DNA from 2 places in the Eleftheria terrae genome. Region 2 is predicted to be linked to the other one. Evidence: riboswitches for the same ligand, from Rfam matches in the RefSeq annotation. Region 2 holds a riboswitch; the other holds the start of a gene.

Region 1 (8,981 bases), 480 kb from region 2:
GCGGCGTCGGCCGCGTCCCAGTAGGCCCGGTGCACCGAGCCGCCGCCACGCTGGAACTGCTGGTCGATCCAGCGGCTGTAGCTGGTCGCCATCAGGGCATCGACCTCCCGCTCGGTCGGCCCGAAGGTGGCCTGCGTCAGGAAGCGGGCGGCATCGGTGCGGGTGGCCGGCCGGGCGGCTGCGGGGACGGCGGTGTCCCCTTGGCTGTCGTTGTCGTCGCTGCTGCCGCCGCCGCAGGCAGCCAGCAGCAGGGCCAGGGTGGCGGCAGACAACAGGCGCGCAGGGCGCAGCGCCGGCCAGGCGGAGCGGTACGGTCTCAAGGGGATCCTCCAGCAGTTCTTGTCGTGGACGCGCGAGGCGCGGGAGGAAAAAAGCAGCTTCCAGGCCACACGGCGGAAGCGGCAATACCGCACGAAAGAACCCGCCGCAGGCAGGAAAAGCGCCACAGCGGCCAAAGCCTGTCACTCCGCGCGCGCCGGAGCCGGTCCTTGTGAGGGCCGGCTTCGGTCGCGTTAGCGTGAAATTTTGTCGCTTATGTAACCAAATCCATGTTCAGCCCCACGCCGGCCGCCGGCTCGCCCCGGTGCGCTGGGCTCAGAGCAGCGGGGCCAGGCTGCGTTCGGCTTCTTGCTGCGACTGGCCGCAGCGTGCCGCCCAGTCGGCGAGCTGGTCGCTGCCGATCTTGCCGACATTGAAATAGGTGGCCTCGGGGTGCGCGAGGTAGAAACCGCTGACGCTGGCCGCGGGCGTCATGGCCAGGCTCTCGGTCAGTCCCATGTCGATCTCCTCGCAGCCCAGCACGCGGAACATCTCGCGCTTGACGGTGTGGTCGGGGCAGGCCGGATAGCCGGGCGCCGGCCGGATGCCACGGTACTTCTCGGCAATCAGCGCCTCGTTGGAGAGCTGTTCGTCGGCCGCATAGCCCCACAGCTCGGTGCGCACACGCTGGTGCATGCGCTCGGCGAGCGCCTCGGCGAGGCGGTCGGCCAGGGCCTTGAGCATGATGGCGGAATAGTCGTCCAGGTCGTCGATGAAGGCCTGCTCCTTCTTCTCGACGCCCAGGCCGGCGGTGACCGCGAACAGCCCGACATAGTCGTTGCCCAGCGGCGAGACGAAGTCGGCCAGGCAGCGGTTGGGCCGCTTCACGCCATCGACCACCGGCCGCTCGCTCTGCATGCGCAGGCCATGCCAGGTCATCAGCCGCTGGGTGCGCGCCTCGTCGGCATAGATCTCGATGTCGTCGTCGTTCACCTGGCGCGCCGGGTAGAGCCCGATGACGGCACTGGCGCTCAGCCAGCGACCCTCGATCAGCCGCTTGAGCATGCGCTGGCCGTCACTGTAGACGCGGCGGGCCGACTCGCCGACGATCTCGTCGGTCAGGATGGCCGGGAAGGGGCCCGCCAGGTCCCAGGTCTGGAAGAAGGGGCCCCAGTCGATGCACTGGGCGATCTCGGCCAAGTCGTAGTTGCGGAACAGGCGGCGGCCCAGCACCTTGGGCCGCGGCGGCGTGTAGGCCGCCCAGTCGAGCGGCGTCTTGTTGGCGCGCGCCTCGGCCAGGCTCACCAGCGGGGTGGCCTTCTTGTTGGCGTGCTGCTGGCGCACCTTTTCATAGTCGGACTTGAGCTCGTCGATGTAGCGGCTGGCTTTCTCGTCGCTCAGCAGCTCGCTGCAGACGCCCACGCTGCGCGAGGCGTCGGGCACGTAGACCACCGGGCCTTCGTACTTCGGCGCGATCTTCACCGCGGTGTGCACCCGGCTGGTGGTAGCGCCGCCGATCAGCAAGGGGATCTTCTTCACGCGGAAGTAGTCGTCGCGCTGCATCTCGCTGGCGACATGCTGCATTTCCTCGAGGCTGGGCGTGATCAGGCCCGACAGGCCGATGATGTCGGCGCCTTCCACCTTGGCCTTCGCGAGGATGTCCTGGCAGGGCACCATCACCCCCATGTTGACGACCTCGAAGTTGTTGCACTGCAGGACCACCGTGACGATGTTCTTGCCGATGTCGTGCACGTCGCCCTTCACGGTGGCGATGACGATCTTGCCCTTGGCCCGCACATCGCCGCCAGCGGCCGCCAGGCGGCGCTTCTCCTCCTCGATGTAGGGCACCAGGTGGGCCACCGCCTGCTTCATCACGCGGGCCGACTTCACCACCTGGGGCAGGAACATCTTGCCGGCGCCGAACAGGTCGCCCACCACGTTCATGCCGGCCATCAGCGGCCCCTCGATGACGTGCAGCGGCCGCCCGCCGGCGGCGCTGATCTTCTGCCAGACCTCCTCGGTGTCGGCCACGATGAAGTCGGTGATGCCGTGGATCAGCGCATGGCTGAGTCGCTCCTCGACCGGGGCGTTGCGCCAGGCGAGCTTGGCGCTGTCGTCCTTGGCGGCGCCCTTGACCTGCTCGGCAATCTCCAGCAGCCGCTCGGTGGCGTCCTCGCGGCGGTTCATCACGACGTCCTCGACACGCTCGCGCAGCTCGGCGTCGAGGTCGTCGTAGACGCCCACCATGCCGGCGTTGACGATGCCCATGTCCATGCCGGCCTGGATCGCGTGGTACAGGAAGACGGTATGGATGGCCTCACGCACCGGCTCGTTGCCACGGAAGCTGAAGCTGACGTTGCTGACGCCGCCGCTGACCTTGGCGCCCGGCAGGTTCTGCTTGATCCAGCGGGTCGCCTCGATGAAGTCGACCGCGTAGTTGTTGTGTTCCTCGATGCCGGTGGCGATGGCGAAGATGTTGGGGTCGAAGATGATGTCTTCCGGCGGGAAGTCGAGTTCGTCCACCAGCATGCGGTAGGCCCGTTCGCAGATCTCGATCTTGCGCTGGTAGGTGTCGGCCTGGCCCTGCTCGTCGAAGGCCATGACCACGGTGGCCGCGCCGTAGCGGCGGATCAGCCGGGCCTGGCGCTTGAACTCCTCGACGCCTTCCTTCAGCGAGATCGAGTTGACGATGCCCTTGCCCTGGATGCACTTCAGCCCGGCTTCGATGACGCTCCACTTGGAGGAGTCGATCATGATGGGCACCCGGGCAATCTCCGGCTCGCCGGCGATCAGGTTCAGGAAGCGCACCATCGCCGCCTGGCTGTCCAGCATCGCCTCGTCCATGTTGATGTCGATCACCTGGGCGCCATTCTCGACTTGCTGGCGCGCCACGCTGAGGGCATCCTCGAACTGGCCGTTCAGGATCATCCGGGCGAAGGCCTTGGAGCCGGTGACATTGGTGCGTTCGCCGATGTTGACGAACAGGCTGCCTTCGCCGATGGAGACCGGCTCCAGCCCCGAGAGGCGCATGGGAGCGACGCGGGCGGGTTCGGCGGCGGGGGAGGCGGCGGAAGCAGTGGTGTCGTTCATGGCGCAGCGGCTAGGTTGGGCCGGCCACGGCTCACCCGTGGCGCGGGTGAGCGTCGTTGCGATGTGAAGTTCCAAGCCTGACGCGCCGGATTGCGGCCGCGCTGCAACGCTCCTTGGAACTGCCGATTTTATGCCAGCCCTGTCCCGACAGCATCAGGGAATGAGCGGCGGTGACGCAGGAACTTCCGCACCGCTGCGGCAGTCTTTCCATGCAGGCAGGCGCGTGATCAGGACGGCGCCGGAGCGGTCGCAAGCCGCACGGACACCCCGGAGTGCGCGCCCACACTCGACAGACGACAGCACACCGAGCAGCCCCGGCGCCCTGTTACAGGTTTCACTCGGCCGGCGTTGCCCCCTGCGGGCGCATCGATTGCAATGCGGGCAGCTGTCCAACAGAAGAAGGAGCCCAACGTGAAACGTACCATCCTCTCGCTCTGCGCCATCGCCGTCCTCGCCAGCGGCTGCGCCAACATGTCCGAGACGCAGAGCAACACGGCCAAGGGCGCCGGCATCGGCGCGGCTGCCGGCGCGGTGCTCGGTGCCGTCACTGCCGGCGGCAACAAGGGCAAGAGCGCGGCCACCGGCGCGGCTGCCGGTGCGGCGGTCGGGGCGCTCGGCGGCTACATCTGGTCCAAGCGCATGGAAGAGCAGAAGGCCAAGATGGACCAGGCCACCGCCGGCACCGGCATCGATGTGGCCCGCACCAGCGACAACCAGATCAAGGTCCAGATCCCGAGCGACGCGGGCTTCGACACCGGCCGCGCGGCGGTGAAGCCGCAACTGTCCACCGTGCTCGACAAGTTCGCCACCAGCATGCGCGAGAACAGCGCGACCGAGATCCGCATCATCGGCCACACCGACAACACCGGCAACGACAGCATCAACAACCGCCTGTCGATGGAGCGCGCAGCCAGCACGCGCGACTACCTGGTGGCCCGCGGCGTGCCCTTCGCCCGCATCGCCATCGACGGCCGCGGCAGCCACGAGCCGGTGGCCAGCAACGACAGCGACAATGGCCGCTCCCAGAACCGCCGGGTCGAGATCTACGTGGCCGAGCGCGAGCAGGTCGCCCAGACCCGTTGAACCCCTCGCCCGCGGGGCCCCCATTCTTGAGGGACCCGCAATGGGCGGCGCAATGTGAAAATGCGGTGTGCCGGAGACGCAAGACGGGCTCCGGCACATTGCTTTTCACGGGCGCCGCCGGCCTGCAAGGGGTGCGGCGCGCGCGCCATTCAAGGAGTACTGGAATGAATGCAATCTCGCGTCGCGGCGCAGCCCTGTGCGTGCTGCCCCTGCTGGTCCTGGCTGCCGGCTGTGCCACCGAACCGGCGCCGGCGCCCAGCGCCCCGGCCAGCTCGCCCAGCAAGCCGGCCGCCTCGGCGGCCCAGCCCGCCCAGCCGGCATGGAGCCCGGCTCTGGCCGCGGTGTTCGAAGCCGCCCAGCGCGCGGCGCAAGGGCGCGGTGTCGAGATCACCCGCACGCCCGCCAACGAACTGCTGGTGCGCGCCACCGGCGACGCCGCCTTCGACTCCGGCCGCACCACGATCAACGCGCGCTTCCGCCAGTTCCTCGACAGCGTGGCCGAACCGCTGGCCCGGGTGCCGGGCGTGAAGGTGCATGTGGTGGGCCACACCGACAACGTCGGCTCCAACGCGGTCAACGACCGCATTTCGCTGGAGCGCGCCACCTCGGCCAAGGACTACCTGGCCGCCAAGGGCGTGGCCGCCGAGCGCATCAGCGCCGAAGGCCGCGGCGAGCGCGAGCCGGTGGCCGGCAACGACAGTGCCGAAGGCCGCGCGAGCAACCGCCGCGTCGAGCTGCTGATCTCCCAGGGCGCGCGCTGAGCGCCCAAGGCGCCGCGCCCGCGGCGCCTTGGTCAGCGCCGCCTTGCGGCGCTGCCGCTGCCGGCCTCAGGTGGGCAGCAACTGGCTGAACATCTCGTGCTGGCGGCAGCGTGGCCGGTAGGCCGACACGCGCCGGGCGATCTCGGCGATGTGGTCGGGCGTGGTGCCGCAGCAGCCGCCGACGATGTTCAGGAACCCGGCCTTCGCGAAGTCCTCCATCAGGCCGCCGGTGATCTCCGGCGTCTCGTCGAAGCCGGTGTCGCTCATCGGGTTGGGCAGGCCGGCATTCGGGTAGCAGCTGATGAAGGTGTCGCCGGCGAGCTTGGACAATTCCTCGACATACGGCCGCATCAGCGCCGCACCGAGCGCGCAGTTGAGGCCGATGGCCAGCGGCCGCGCATGGCGCACCGAATGCCAGAAGGCGCCCACCGTCTGGCCCGAGAGGATGCGGCCGGAGGCGTCGGTCACGGTGCCGGAGATGATGACCGGCAGGCGCTCGCCGGTGTCCTCGAACAGCTGGTCGATCGCGAAGATCGCCGCCTTGGCGTTCAGGGTGTCGAAGATGGTCTCCACCAGGAACAGGTCGGCACCGCCTTCCAGCAGGCCCTGGCCCTGCTCGTAGTAGGCGTCGCGCAGCTGGTCGAAGCTGACGTTGCGGGCGCCGGGGTCGTTCACGTCCGGGCTGATGCTGGCGGTGCGCGGCGTCGGGCCGAAGGCGCCGGCCACGAAGCGCGGCTTCTCGGGCGTGCTGAAGGCCTGGCAGGCGGCCTTGGCGATGCGGGCCGCCTCCACGTTCATCTCGCGCGCCAGCTCGGGCAGGTCGTAGTCTTCCTGAGCGATGCGGGTGGCGCCGAAGGTGTTGGTCTCGACCAGGTCGGCACCGGCGCGCAGATAGCCTTCGTGGATCTCGCGGATGACGTCGGGGCGGGTGAACTGCAGCAGTTCGTTGTTGCCCTTCAAGTCCTTGCCGTGCGCGGCGAAGCGCTCGCCGCGGTAGTCGGCCTCGCCCAGCTTGTAGCGCTGGATCATGGTGCCCATGGCACCGTCGAGCACGACGATGCGTTGCTTGAGGATCTCTGGCAGCTCGGCCGCGCGGGTGTAGGGACGGGAGGTCATGCGCCGATTGTAGGCACCGGCTGCTGACCGCGCGGCGCGTGGGGGCGGGCGCGCGGCGCCAAACCGGGGCAAGTTCCGCAGCTGGCGCCCGCAGGTGCGGCGGCGGCACCGAAGGCCGCCGCCGGGTACCGCCTCAACATTGGCGGATCTCGATATCGCCGCGCAGCTGGCACTGGCAGGCCAGCCGCACCGAATCGGGCGAGTAGCCGAGCGAGGCGACGAAGCTGCGCTCGCCGTCCTGCTGGCGGGAGACGTTGTGGCCGCCGGACACGATCTCGATCGTGCAGATGCCGCAGGCACCGGCCCGGCAGCCGAAGATCAGCCCCGCCAGCTCCAGCTCGGCGGCGTCGGACAGGTAGGCCCCGTCCGGCAGCGTGAACTGCTCGCCGGTCCCGGGGATGCGCACCGTGTGCATGCGCACCCCCGAGGGTGCGAGGGCGGCGGCCTCCTGCAGCGCGCCCTCCTCCGTCATGCCGCCGCCTTCTCGGCCACCGTGGCTTCGTACAGCTCGCGGAAGTACATGGCCAGGATGGTCTGGATGTCATCGAAGTAGCGCAGCACTTTCTCGACATCGGCTTCGCTGTGGATCAGGTAGCGCAGGATGCGCCACATCTCGCCGGCATGGTCGTCGCCCATGTCGGTGTTGATGTGGGCCAGCTGGCCCTTGATCTTGTCGGTGCCGACCGACTCCTTCAGCGCCGTGATCTGCTTGGGCGTGAGCTTGGCGGTGGTGTACTCGACCAGGTAGCTGGACGCCACCACGCCGATCGGGCTCTCGTGCTCGCAGACGAAGTAGAAGAAGCCCTGCAGCAGCCGCGTGGCCAGGAAGGGCTCGGTGCGCAGCAGTTCCTCCTGCGTCACGCCCATGGCCTTGCAGTCCTGCATGAACAGCGTGTCGTGGTTCATCTCCTCGGCCTGGTACTCGGCATAGAGCTGGGCGGCCTCGGGCGAGATCTTGGTGATGGCGTGCAGCGCCTTGCAGTGGGCCGCGCGGCTCAGGCGGATGCGCCAGACATGCTCGATGGTGTGGCGGCGGTACCAGGCGCTGTTGAGGTCCTTGCTCTCCAGGTGGTTGGCATAGGGCACGGTGGCGGCCCATTCGGCCATCTTCTGGTCCAGGTAGCGGTCCAGGCGCTCGCGCACCTTGGCGCCATCCGCCAGCGAATAGAACGGTGCGGGACGCTCGATGCCGCACTGGCTGACTCGGTTCATTTCTCTCTTCTCCTTGGGTAAAGCAGACACAACAAGGTCATTCGCTCGGGGCGTATCGCACGATCAGGCTTTCATCGAGCATCGCGGGCAGCGTCTGCAGCTCCTCGGCGATGCGGGCGATGTCGACCTTCCACAGTGCGTTCAACAGGAAGATGCCCCGCTCGGAATCGGGCAGGCGGGCGCCCTCCCGCACGGGGATGTCGTAGATATCGGGCTGGCGCGGCACCGCTTCGAGCGAGATGCGCTCCAGCACGCGGTTGCGCTCGCCGTAGCGGCTGAGGAACACGGTGCCGTGCTGCAGGCGGCCTTCGCGGCGGCGGGTGCTCTCGCGCAGCCAGGCCAGCTGTGCCTGCAGCGTCTCGCGCTGCGCCGGGCTGCGGGCACAGACGGTCTGCACCCACAGCTGCAGCATCGACAGGCCACCGGTGAAGACGCCCACGCTCTGGTTGATCAGCGCGCCGCCCATGCGGGCGTTGATCTCGATGATGTCCCAGTGCCGGGTGGCGGCGTCGTAGCGGGTCTCGATGTGGTAGCAGCCTTCGCGCAGGCCGAGCGCCGCCAGGCAGCGGTCGATGTAGCGCTCGCCGGCCGCCTGGGCGTCGTCCGGCAGGCGCGGCGCGGGCAGGGAATTGCTGGTCTCCAGCGTGGTGCCGCCTGAGTCGTCGAGGTACTTGGCATGCACCCCGATCACGTAGCTCTCGCCGTCGACCACCAGCACCTCGAAGCTGTATTCGTCGCCGGGCAGCCAGTCTTCCGCAATGAAGTCGAACTGGCCGGCGAAGATCGCGTTGAAGGCCCGGTCGCGCTGCATCTGCGCCTGCAGCTCGGCGAGCTTGCCGGCGTCGAAGCTCGCGTCGAGCCGGAAGCAGGCAAAGGAGCCCGCACCGCGCCGTGGCTTGATGAACAGCTTGCCCGGCTCGCGGTGCAGCGCCTCGATGCCATCCGCCTCCACCAGCCGGGCGCGAGCCCGGCTCAGGCCGGCCTCGTGCAGCAGGTTGCGGCAGGTGAACTTGTCCATGCAGTGGCGCAGCGCCTGCACGTCGGCGTCGGTGGCGCCGATGCGGCGGTTGGCTTGCGCCATCAGCAGGCGCAGGCCCTCGAAGCTGGCCAGCGCCGCGATGACCTCGTAGCCTTCGGCGCGCGCTTCCTGCAGCACCGGGTCGAGGTGCTCCTCGGCGAGGTGATCCTCCGGCACATGCCACAGGCGCGCACAGTGCCGGCCGGTCTGCTCCAGGTCGCGCGCATCGAGCGGGCGGGAGCTGAGCACCAGGCAGGCCAGCCCCATCTGGTCGAGGTACTGCTGGATCATCGCGACATAGGAGCGCGCCTGGTGGACCAGCAGCAGCAATGATTGTTTAGCCATGTCGATGCCTGAAGCTCAGGGTTGTTCGGTGCTCAGCGAGAACTCGCGCAGCACGGTCTCGATGTCGCGCTCGATCGGCTCGGGCCGCTCGGCCTCGA
Region 2 (8,981 bases):
AGGGCCGCCCAGACGAAAAATTCGCGGTTGCCGTCGCCGCCGGTGATGGGGCTGTCGAAATAGTCGTGCACCTGCCAGCCGAGCGCCGCGCAGCCTTCGCGCACGCGGGCCTCCAGCAGCGGGTACTGGCTCGCGTCCTTCACCAGGCCGCCCTTGCCGACATGGGCGGGCCCGACCTCGAACTGCGGCTTCACCAGCAGCAGCGCGTCGCCGCCGGGCGCCAGCCAGCCGGCCAGCGAGGGCAGCACGCGGGTCAGGGGGATGAAGGAAAGGTCAGCCACCACCAGGCCGAAGCGCTGGCCGTGGCATTCGGTGGCGAAGCGCGAGCCGCTCCAGTCGCGGGCGTTGACACCCTCGAAGGCCAACACGCGGGCGTCGGCCTGCAGCCGCGGATGCAGCTGGCCGTGGCCGACGTCCACGCCCACCACGCGGGCGGCGCCGCGCTGCAGCAGCACGTCGGTGAAGCCGCCGGTGCTCTGGCCGACGTCGAGGCAGTCGCGGCCGCGCACGTCCAGGCCGGTGTGGGCGAGCGCGCCGTCCAGCTTGAGGCCGCCGCGCGAGACGAAGCGCAGCTCGGCGTCGTCGAGCAACTGCAGCGCGCTGCCCTCGGGCAGCTCTTCGCCGGCCTTGCGCACCACGGCCCAGCCGCGCGGGCCCTGCCACTGCACGGCCGCGCGCTCGATCAGGCGCTGGGCCGCCGAGCGGCTCGGTGCCAGGCCCTGGCTCACCAGCAACTGGTCGGCGCGCATCGTGGCAGGCCCGTGGCGATCAGTAGCGGTAGGTGTCGGGCTTGAAGGGGCCGTGCTGCGGCACGCCGATGTAGGCGGCCTGCTCCTCGCTCAGCTCGGTGAGCTGGGCGTTGAGCTTCTTCAGTTGCAGGCGGGCGACCTTCTCGTCCAGGTGCTTGGGCAGCACGTAGACCTTGCCGACGGCGTAGTAGTCGGGCCGGGTGAACAGCTCGATCTGCGCAATCGTCTGGTTGGCGAAGCTCGAGGACATCACATAGCTCGGGTGGCCAGTGCCGCAGCCCAGGTTCACCAGCCGGCCCTTGGCCAGCAGGATGATGCGCTTGCCGTCCGGGAAGATCACATGGTCCACCTGGGGCTTGATCTCCTCCCACTGGTACTTCTCGAGCGAGGCGACCTCGATCTCGTTGTCGAAGTGGCCGATGTTGCAGACGATCGCCTGGTCCTTCATGCGGGCCATGTGCTCGTGGGTGATGACGCCCTTGTTGCCGGTGGCGGTCACGAAGATGTCGGCCTTGTCGGCCGCGTATTCCATCGTCACGACGCGGTAGCCTTCCATCGCGGCCTGCAGGGCGCAGATCGGGTCGATCTCGGTCACCCAGACCTGGGCCGACAGGGCGCGCAGCGCCTGGGCCGAGCCCTTGCCCACGTCGCCATAGCCCGCCACCACCGCGATCTTGCCGGCCACCATCACGTCGGTGGCGCGCTTGATGCCGTCCACCAGCGACTCGCGGCAGCCATAGAGGTTGTCGAACTTGCTCTTGGTGACGCTGTCGTTGACGTTGATGGCGCGGAACAGCAGCGTGCCCTTGCTCGACATCTCGTTGAGGCGGTGCACCCCGGTGGTGGTTTCCTCGGTCACGCCGATGATCTGGGCGCTCTTGCGGCTGTACCAGGTGCTGTCTTCGGCCAGCTTCGCCTTGATGGCAGCGAACAGCTCCTGCTCTTCCTCGCTGCCGGGGTTGGCGATGACCGAGGGGTCCTTCTCGGCGCGCTTGCCCAGGTGCATCAGCAGCGTCGCGTCGCCGCCGTCATCGAGGATCATGTTGGGGCCTTCGCCCTCGGCGCCCTTGGGGCCGAACTCGAAGATGCGGTGGGTGTAGTCCCAGTAGTCCTTCAGCGACTCGCCCTTGTAGGCGAACACCGGGGTGCCGGCGGCCACCAGGGCGGCGGCCGCATGGTCCTGGGTCGAGAAGATGTTGCACGAGGCCCAGCGCACCTGGGCGCCCAGGGCCTGCAGCGTTTCCACCAGCACGGCGGTCTGGATGGTCATGTGCAGCGAGCCGGTGATGCGCGCGCCCTTGAGCGGCTGCTGGGCCGCGAATTCCTCGCGGATGGCCATCAGGCCGGGCATCTCGGTCTCGGCGATCTTGATTTCCTTGCGGCCCCAGGCAGCCTGCGACAGGTCGGCGATGACGCAATCCACGCCTTCGTGGGTGGTGTGCAGGGGTTTGACGACAGCGTTCATTCGTTTCTCCAAGAGGAAAAACCGCTGTGCACTGGGGGCTGGAGGGTCGAGCTCACCCGGCAGGACACATGCGGGTGAGCGCGGTTGCAAATGAAGTTCCGAGCCTGGGGCCGGATGCTGGCGGCGCGCTGGCGGGGGCCAGGGCGGCAGCGGGGCCTTGCAACGCTCCTCGGAAGGCTGCAATTGTAGACAGCCGGCGGCCGCTTGTGGGGCGTTTCGGTGCCATTCGCGTTTTTCGGCCCGCAAAACCGGTAGGATTCCGCTTCGCGCCACCCCGGCGCCGTCGGCCTGCCGCCGTTTGAAGAGCCCCAGTGAGCCAGCGCTCACCCCTCGCGGGCTCGTCTGGAGTACTTGTTCGTGTCTTTCACTTCTGAAACGCGGCGTCGCCGCACCTTCGCCATCATCTCCCACCCGGACGCCGGCAAGACCACGCTCACCGAGAAGCTGCTGCTGTTCTCCGGCGCCATCCACATCGCCGGCTCGGTGAAGGCGCGCAAGGCCTCGCGCCATGCCACCTCCGACTGGATGGAGATCGAAAAGCAGCGCGGCATCTCGGTGGCCAGCTCGGTGATGCAGATGCTCTACCGCGACCATGTGGTCAACCTGCTCGACACCCCGGGGCACAAGGACTTCTCGGAAGACACCTACCGCGTGCTGACGGCGGTCGACTCGGCGCTGATGGTGATCGACGCGGCCAACGGCGTGGAGGCGCAGACCAAGCGCCTGATCGAGGTCTGCCGCCAGCGCGACACGCCCATCATCACCTTCGTCAACAAGATGGACCGGGAAGGGCGCGACCCGATCTCGCTGCTCGACGAGATCGAGGCCGAGCTGGGCATGCCTTGCGTGCCAATGACATGGCCGGTGGGCCAGGGCAAGGCCTTCGGCGGCATCGTCAACCTGCGCCAGCAGAACATGCGGCTGTTCAAGGCCGGCGCCGACCGCCTCACCGACGACGAGACGGTGCCGCTGAGCGAGGCCGAAGCCCTGCGCCAGCGCTTCGGGCACGACTTCGAGTTGGCCGAGCAGAACATCGAGCTGCTGGGCGCGGCCGCGCCGGCCTTCGACATGGAGGCCTTCCTCGCCGCCAAGCAGACGCCGGTGTTCTTCGGCTCGGCCGTCAACAACTTCGGCGTGCAGGAGGTGCTGGACGCGCTGGTCGACCTGGCGCCGCCGCCGGCGCCGCGGCAGACCACCACCCGCCGGGTGGAGCCGGACGAGGAGCAGTTCTCGGGCGTGGTCTTCAAGGTGCAGGCCAACATGGACCCCTCGCACCGCGATCGCATCGCCTTCGTGCGGGTCTATTCCGGTCGCTACACCCAGGGCATGAAGCTGAAGGTGCAGCGCACCGGCAAGGAGCTGCGGCCGACCAGCGTGGTGACCTTCCTGTCGCAGCGCCGCGAGGCGGTGGACGAGGCCTATGCCGGCGACATCATCGGCTTCACCACCCATGGCGGGGTGCAGCTGGGCGACACCATCACCGAAGGCGAGTCGCTGCAGTACACCGGCCTGCCCTTCTTCGCGCCGGAGCTGTTCCAGGCGGTCGAGTTGGCCAATCCGATGAAGAGCAAGCAGCTGCAGGCTGGCTTGCTGCAACTGGGCGAGGAGGGCGCGATCCAGGTCTTCCGCCCGCAGGAAGGCGGCGCGATGCTGCTGGGCGCGGTCGGCCAGCTGCAGTTCGAGGTGGTACAGCACCGCCTGAAGGCCGAGTACAGCGTGGACGTGCGCCTGATGCCGTCGCGCTTCGTCGGCGCGCGCTGGATCACCGCGGACAGCGCGGAGGAACTGAAGAAGTTCACCGACGCCAATGGCAGCAAGCTGGCCCTGGATGCGGCCGACACGCTGGCCTACCTGATGACCTCGCCCTACGACCTGCGGCTGACGCAGGAGCGTTTCCCGAAGATCCATTTCCACCCGCTGCGCGAGCACGCCGGGCTGGTGCTGCAGAAAGCGGCCTGAGGCGCGCATGCGGCCGCTGGCCGACTGGCCGCCCGGCGAGCGCCGGGCGCTGCGGGGCGTCTTCACCGACATCGACGACACGCTGACCTGCGACGGCGCCATCGAGCCCGAGGCGCTGCAGGCCCTGCATGCCCTGCGCGAGGGCGGCCTGGTGGTGATCGCGGTCACCGGCCGGCCGATGGGCTGGTCGCTGCCCTTTGCCAGCCGCTGGCCGGTGGCGGCCATCGTGCCCGAGAACGGCGCGCTGGCCCTGCTGCCCGACGGGCGGCAGTGGTTCGTGCAGGACGCGGCGACCCGCGCCCGCAACGCCCGGCGCCTGGCCGACGTGGCGGCGCGGGTGCTGGCCGAGGTGCCGGGCGCCGCGCTGGCGCAGGACAGTGCGGGCCGCCTGACCGACATCGCCATCGACCATGGCGAGTTCGCCTGCCTGCCGCCAGAGCGCATCGAGCAGGTGGTGGCGCTGATGCGCTCCGAGGGGCTCACCGCGACGGTCAGCTCCATCCATGTCAACGGCTGGATCGGCAGCCACAGCAAGTGGACCGGCGCGGTCTGGATTGCTCGGGAATTGCTCGGCGTTGACCTCTTTGCCGAACTCGACCGCTGGGCTTACGTCGGCGACTCCACCAACGACCAGGTGATGTTCGAACGCTTCCGCCACAGCGTGGGCGTGGCCAACATCGCGCGCTTCGTGCCCCGGCTGGCACACCTGCCACGCTATGTGACCCGGGCGGAGCGCGGCCGCGGTTTTGCCGAGCTGGCGCGGGCGCTGATCGCGGCGCGGGCATGAAAAAGCCGCCCGGGCCGGGTGGCCGGGGCGGCGTCCTGGTGCCTGGAAGGCGGGGCCGGGCCTGCCATGCGGCAGGCTGCGCACGCCTTACAGGCCGGCGGCGGCGCGCAGGGCGGCTGCCTTGTCGGTGGCTTCCCAGCTGAACTCGGGCTCTTCGCGGCCGAAGTGGCCGTAGGCGGCCGTCTTGGAATAGATCGGGCGCAGCAGGTTCAGCATCTGGATGATGCCCTTGGGCCGCAGGTCGAAGTGCTCACGCACCAGGGCCGCGATCTTGTCATCGGGGATCTTGCCGGTGCCTTCGGTGTAGACCGTGATGTTCATCGGCTGGGCCACGCCGATGGCATAGGCCACCTGGATCTGGCACTGCCGCGCCAGGCCGGCCGCGACGATGTTCTTGGCCACGTAGCGGGCGGCATAGGCGGCCGAGCGGTCGACCTTGGACGGGTCCTTGCCCGAGAACGCACCGCCGCCGTGCGGGCAGGCGCCGCCGTAGGTGTCGACGATGATCTTGCGGCCGGTCAGGCCGCAGTCGCCCTGCGGGCCGCCGATCACGAAACGCCCGGTCGGGTTGACCAGGTAGCGGGTTTCCTTCAGCCACTCGGCCGGCAGCACCGGCTTGATGATCTCTTCGATGACGCCTTCGATGAACTCGGGCTTCATCTTGGTGCCGTCGCTCATCTCCGGCGAATGCTGGCTGGACAGCACCACCGTGTCGATGCTGTGCGGGCGACCGTCGACGTAGCGCATCGTGACCTGGCTCTTGGCGTCCGGGCGCAGCCAGGGCAGGCGGCCGTCCTTGCGCAGCTGCGCCTGGCGCTCGACCAGGCGGTGGGCGTAGTAGATCGGCGCGGGCATCAGCTCGGGCGTTTCGTCGCAGGCGTAGCCGAACATCAGGCCCTGGTCGCCGGCGCCCATGTTGAGGTGGTCGTCGGAGGCGTGGTCCACGCCCTGGGCGATGTCGTTGCTCTGCTTGTCGTAGGCCACCAGCACCGCGCAGCCCTTGTAGTCGATGCCGTACTCGGTGTTGTCGTAGCCGATGCGCTTGATGGTGTCGCGTGCGACCTGGATGTAGTCGACATGCGCGTTGGTGGTGATTTCGCCGGCCAGCACCACCAGGCCGGTGTTGCACAGGGTCTCGGCCGCCACGCGGGAGCGCGGGTCCTGCTCGAAGATCGCGTCTAGGATGGCGTCCGAGATCTGGTCGGCCACCTTGTCCGGATGACCCTCGGACACGGATTCAGAAGTGAAGAGAAAATCGTTCGCCACGGTGTGACTCCAATAAGTTGACCCTGGGACGCGTTGCCGGCACAGGTGTTTGGAGGTGCGGCGAACGCTTTAGCGGTACTTGTTGGACCAATGTCCAGCGAGGCCTCGCTATCCTTGGACCCCGCGCCGCCCCGCAAGTTGTTCTTTAAACCGGCGACCGCGCGATTATAGAAACATGCTCACTCTCTTTCGCTTGCTTTCTCGGTGCCCCCTGAGGGTTTTGCACGTCTTTGGCTCCATTCTTGGCTGGCTGACCTGGTGGGGCTCGCCGACCTACCGTCGCCGTTTCCGCGAAAACGTCACGCAGGCCGGCCTGCCGTGGGCCCGGGTGCGTCCGGCGATCGCGGCGGCGGGGCAGATGGTGATGGAGCTGCCCTGGCTGTGGATGCGTCCGGCCGACCGGCCGTTCGGCGACCGGGTGACATGGACCCGCAGCGAATTGATCCATGAGGCCTACGCCGCCGGCCGCGGCGTGATCTTCCTCACGCCGCACCTCGGCAGCTTCGAGGTGACGGCGCAGTCGTATGCCGAGCTGTTCGGGCCGCGGCACGGCCCGTTGACGGTGTTGTACCGGCCGGCCCGCAAGGCGGCCATCCGTCCCATCGTCGATGGCGGGCGCCAGCGCCCCGGACTGGCCACGGCGCCGGCGACGCTGGCCGGCGTGCGGCAGATGATCCGTGCGCTGCGCCAGGGGCAGGCAGTGGGCCTGCTGCCGGACCAGGTGCCACCGGAAGGGCTGGGCGTGTGGGCGCCGTTCTTCGGCCGCCCGGCCTACACCATGACGCTGGCTGCCCGGCTGGCTCAGCAGACCGGCGCCCGGGTGCTGCTGACCTGGGGCGAGCGACTGCCGCGTGGACGGGGCTACCTGGTGCATGTGAGCGCATTGGACGAGCCGCTGCCGGAAGCGGGCGAGGATCAAGCACAATCGGCCGCCGCCCAGATCAACCAAGCGATGGAACGACTCATCCTCCAGTGCCCCCAGCAGTACCTCTGGGGCTATCACCGCTACAAGGAGCCGCGCCAGGACCCGCAGTTCCAGGCGGGGGCCCGCTGAGCATGGGCGCACGACTGCTGATCGGCCTGCTGTGGCTGTTGCATTGGCTGCCGCTGCCCTGGCTCGCGGCGCTGGGGCGGGGGCTGGGGCGGCTGTTGTACCGGCTGGCCGGGTCGCGGCGGCGCATCGCGCTGCGCAACATCGAGCTGTGCCTGCCTGCGCTCGGCCCCGCCGAGCGCGAGGCGCTGGCGCGTGACCACTTCCAGTGGCTGGCCCGCAGCATCCTGGAGCGCTCGCTGCTCTGGTATGCGAGCGAAGCGCGGCTGCGCCGGCTCATCCACGTGGAAGGCGACGTCGGCCTGGCCGACCGCAGCGAGCGCCCGGTGATGTGGCTGGTGCCGCACTTCATGGGGCTGGACGTGGCGGGCGCCGCGGTGCAACTCTATGGCCAGAAGACCGCGGCTTCCATCTACCAGGCGCAGAGCAACAAGGTTTTTGACGCCGCCATCCGCAAGGGGCGGCTGCGCTTCGGCCGTTCGCAGATCTTCTCGCGGCAGGAGTCGGCCAAGCCGCTGATGCGCTGCATCAAGCAGGGCTCGCCCTTCTTCAACCTGCCGGACATGGACTTCGGCCGCCAGGACGCCGCCTTCGTGCCCTTCTTCGGCGTGCCGGCCGCCACGCTGCTGGCGCCGTCGCGCATGGCGCGTGCGCTGAACATGGTGGTGCAGCCGGTGGTGGCCGAGATCCTGCCTGGCGGCCAGGGCTATCGCGTGCGCTTCCTGCCGCCCTGGAGCCACTTCCCGACCGACCAGCCCGAGGCCGACGCCTTGGCGATGAACCGCTGGATCGAGTCCGAGATCCGGCAGAACCCGGCGCAATACCTCTGGGTGCACAAGCGCTTCAAGACGCGGCCGGACGGGGAGCCGAAGCTGTATTGAGCGCCCGGCCGGGCGTCTGGCAGCGGGCAGTGCATCCACCGCGACGCGCACGCGGCGCCGCGGCGCCCGGCATGCGGGCAGGCAGGCACGCCTCTGGCAGGGCAGGGGCGGGGCTGCTCCGCGCTCTCCGCCCTCCTTCGGCCGCCCTGAGTCGTCTCTGCTCGCCAGCCGGCGGATAATCGCCCCCTTATGAAGCTGCGCTTTACCAAGATGCAGGGCGCGGGCAACGACTTCGTCGTGCTCGATGCGACCCGCCAGCCCCTGGACCTGGGCCCCGACGACTACCGCCGGCTGGCCGACCGGCGCTTTGGTGTCGGTGCCGACCAGATCCTGATCGTGGGACCGGCGCCGGAGCCCGGCATCGACTTCAGCTACCGCATCGTCAATGCCGACGGCAGCGAGGTCGAGCAATGCGGCAACGGCGCCCGCTGCTTCGCCAAGTTCGTGCACGACCGGGGCCTGAGCACGAAGGCCGCCATCCGCGTGCGCACGATCAGCGGCGTGATCGAGCCTCGCCTGCAGGCCGACGGCCGCGTCACGGTGGACATGGGCACGCCGGTGTTCGAGCCGGCCCGCGTGCCCTTCGACACGAGCGGCCTGCAGCCGCGGGCGCTGGGCGAGGCCGAGCAATGGCCGCTGGCGCTCGGTGCCGACACCGCCTGGGTGGCGGTGGCCTCCATGGGCAACCCGCATGCGGTGCTGCGCGTCGATGATGTCGACACCGCGCCGGTGGCCGACTGGGGGCCGCAGATCGAGCGGCACCTGCGCTTTCCGCGGCGCGTCAACGCCGGCTTCCTGCAGGTGGTGTCGCGCCGCCAGGTGC

Evidence for each region. A riboswitch is a leader RNA that binds a small molecule or an ion and turns the genes downstream of it on or off. The one in region 2 is predicted to bind S-adenosylhomocysteine.
Region 1: linked by a shared signal. The riboswitch ahead of metH (methionine synthase) and the one ahead of ahcY (adenosylhomocysteinase) in region 2 are both predicted to bind S-adenosylhomocysteine.

The regions. Positions count from the first base shown of each region.
Region 1 is NZ_CP106951.1:3,797,192-3,806,172, reverse strand. It holds gene N7L95_RS16875 (DUF1800 domain-containing protein) at 1-320, opposite strand, end outside; gene metH (methionine synthase) at 595-3,348, opposite strand; S-adenosyl-L-homocysteine riboswitch at 3,390-3,469, opposite strand; gene N7L95_RS16865 (YiaD family glycine zipper/OmpA-like lipoprotein) at 3,760-4,431, shown strand; gene N7L95_RS16860 (OmpA family protein) at 4,596-5,192, shown strand; gene N7L95_RS16855 (homocysteine S-methyltransferase family protein) at 5,259-6,308, opposite strand; gene N7L95_RS16850 (2Fe-2S iron-sulfur cluster-binding protein) at 6,442-6,780, opposite strand; gene N7L95_RS16845 (iron-containing redox enzyme family protein) at 6,777-7,520, opposite strand; gene N7L95_RS16840 (ATP-grasp domain-containing protein) at 7,558-8,883, opposite strand; gene N7L95_RS16835 (ATP-grasp domain-containing protein) at 8,899-8,981, opposite strand, start outside.
Region 2 is NZ_CP106951.1:4,281,535-4,290,515, forward strand. It holds gene N7L95_RS19170 (TlyA family RNA methyltransferase) at 1-749, opposite strand, end outside; gene ahcY (adenosylhomocysteinase) at 769-2,214, opposite strand; S-adenosyl-L-homocysteine riboswitch at 2,284-2,391, opposite strand; gene N7L95_RS19180 (peptide chain release factor 3) at 2,572-4,173, shown strand; gene N7L95_RS19185 (HAD family hydrolase) at 4,181-4,960, shown strand; gene metK (methionine adenosyltransferase) at 5,048-6,226, opposite strand; gene N7L95_RS19195 (lysophospholipid acyltransferase family protein) at 6,402-7,280, shown strand; gene N7L95_RS19200 (LpxL/LpxP family acyltransferase) at 7,283-8,158, shown strand; gene dapF (diaminopimelate epimerase) at 8,348-8,981, shown strand, end outside.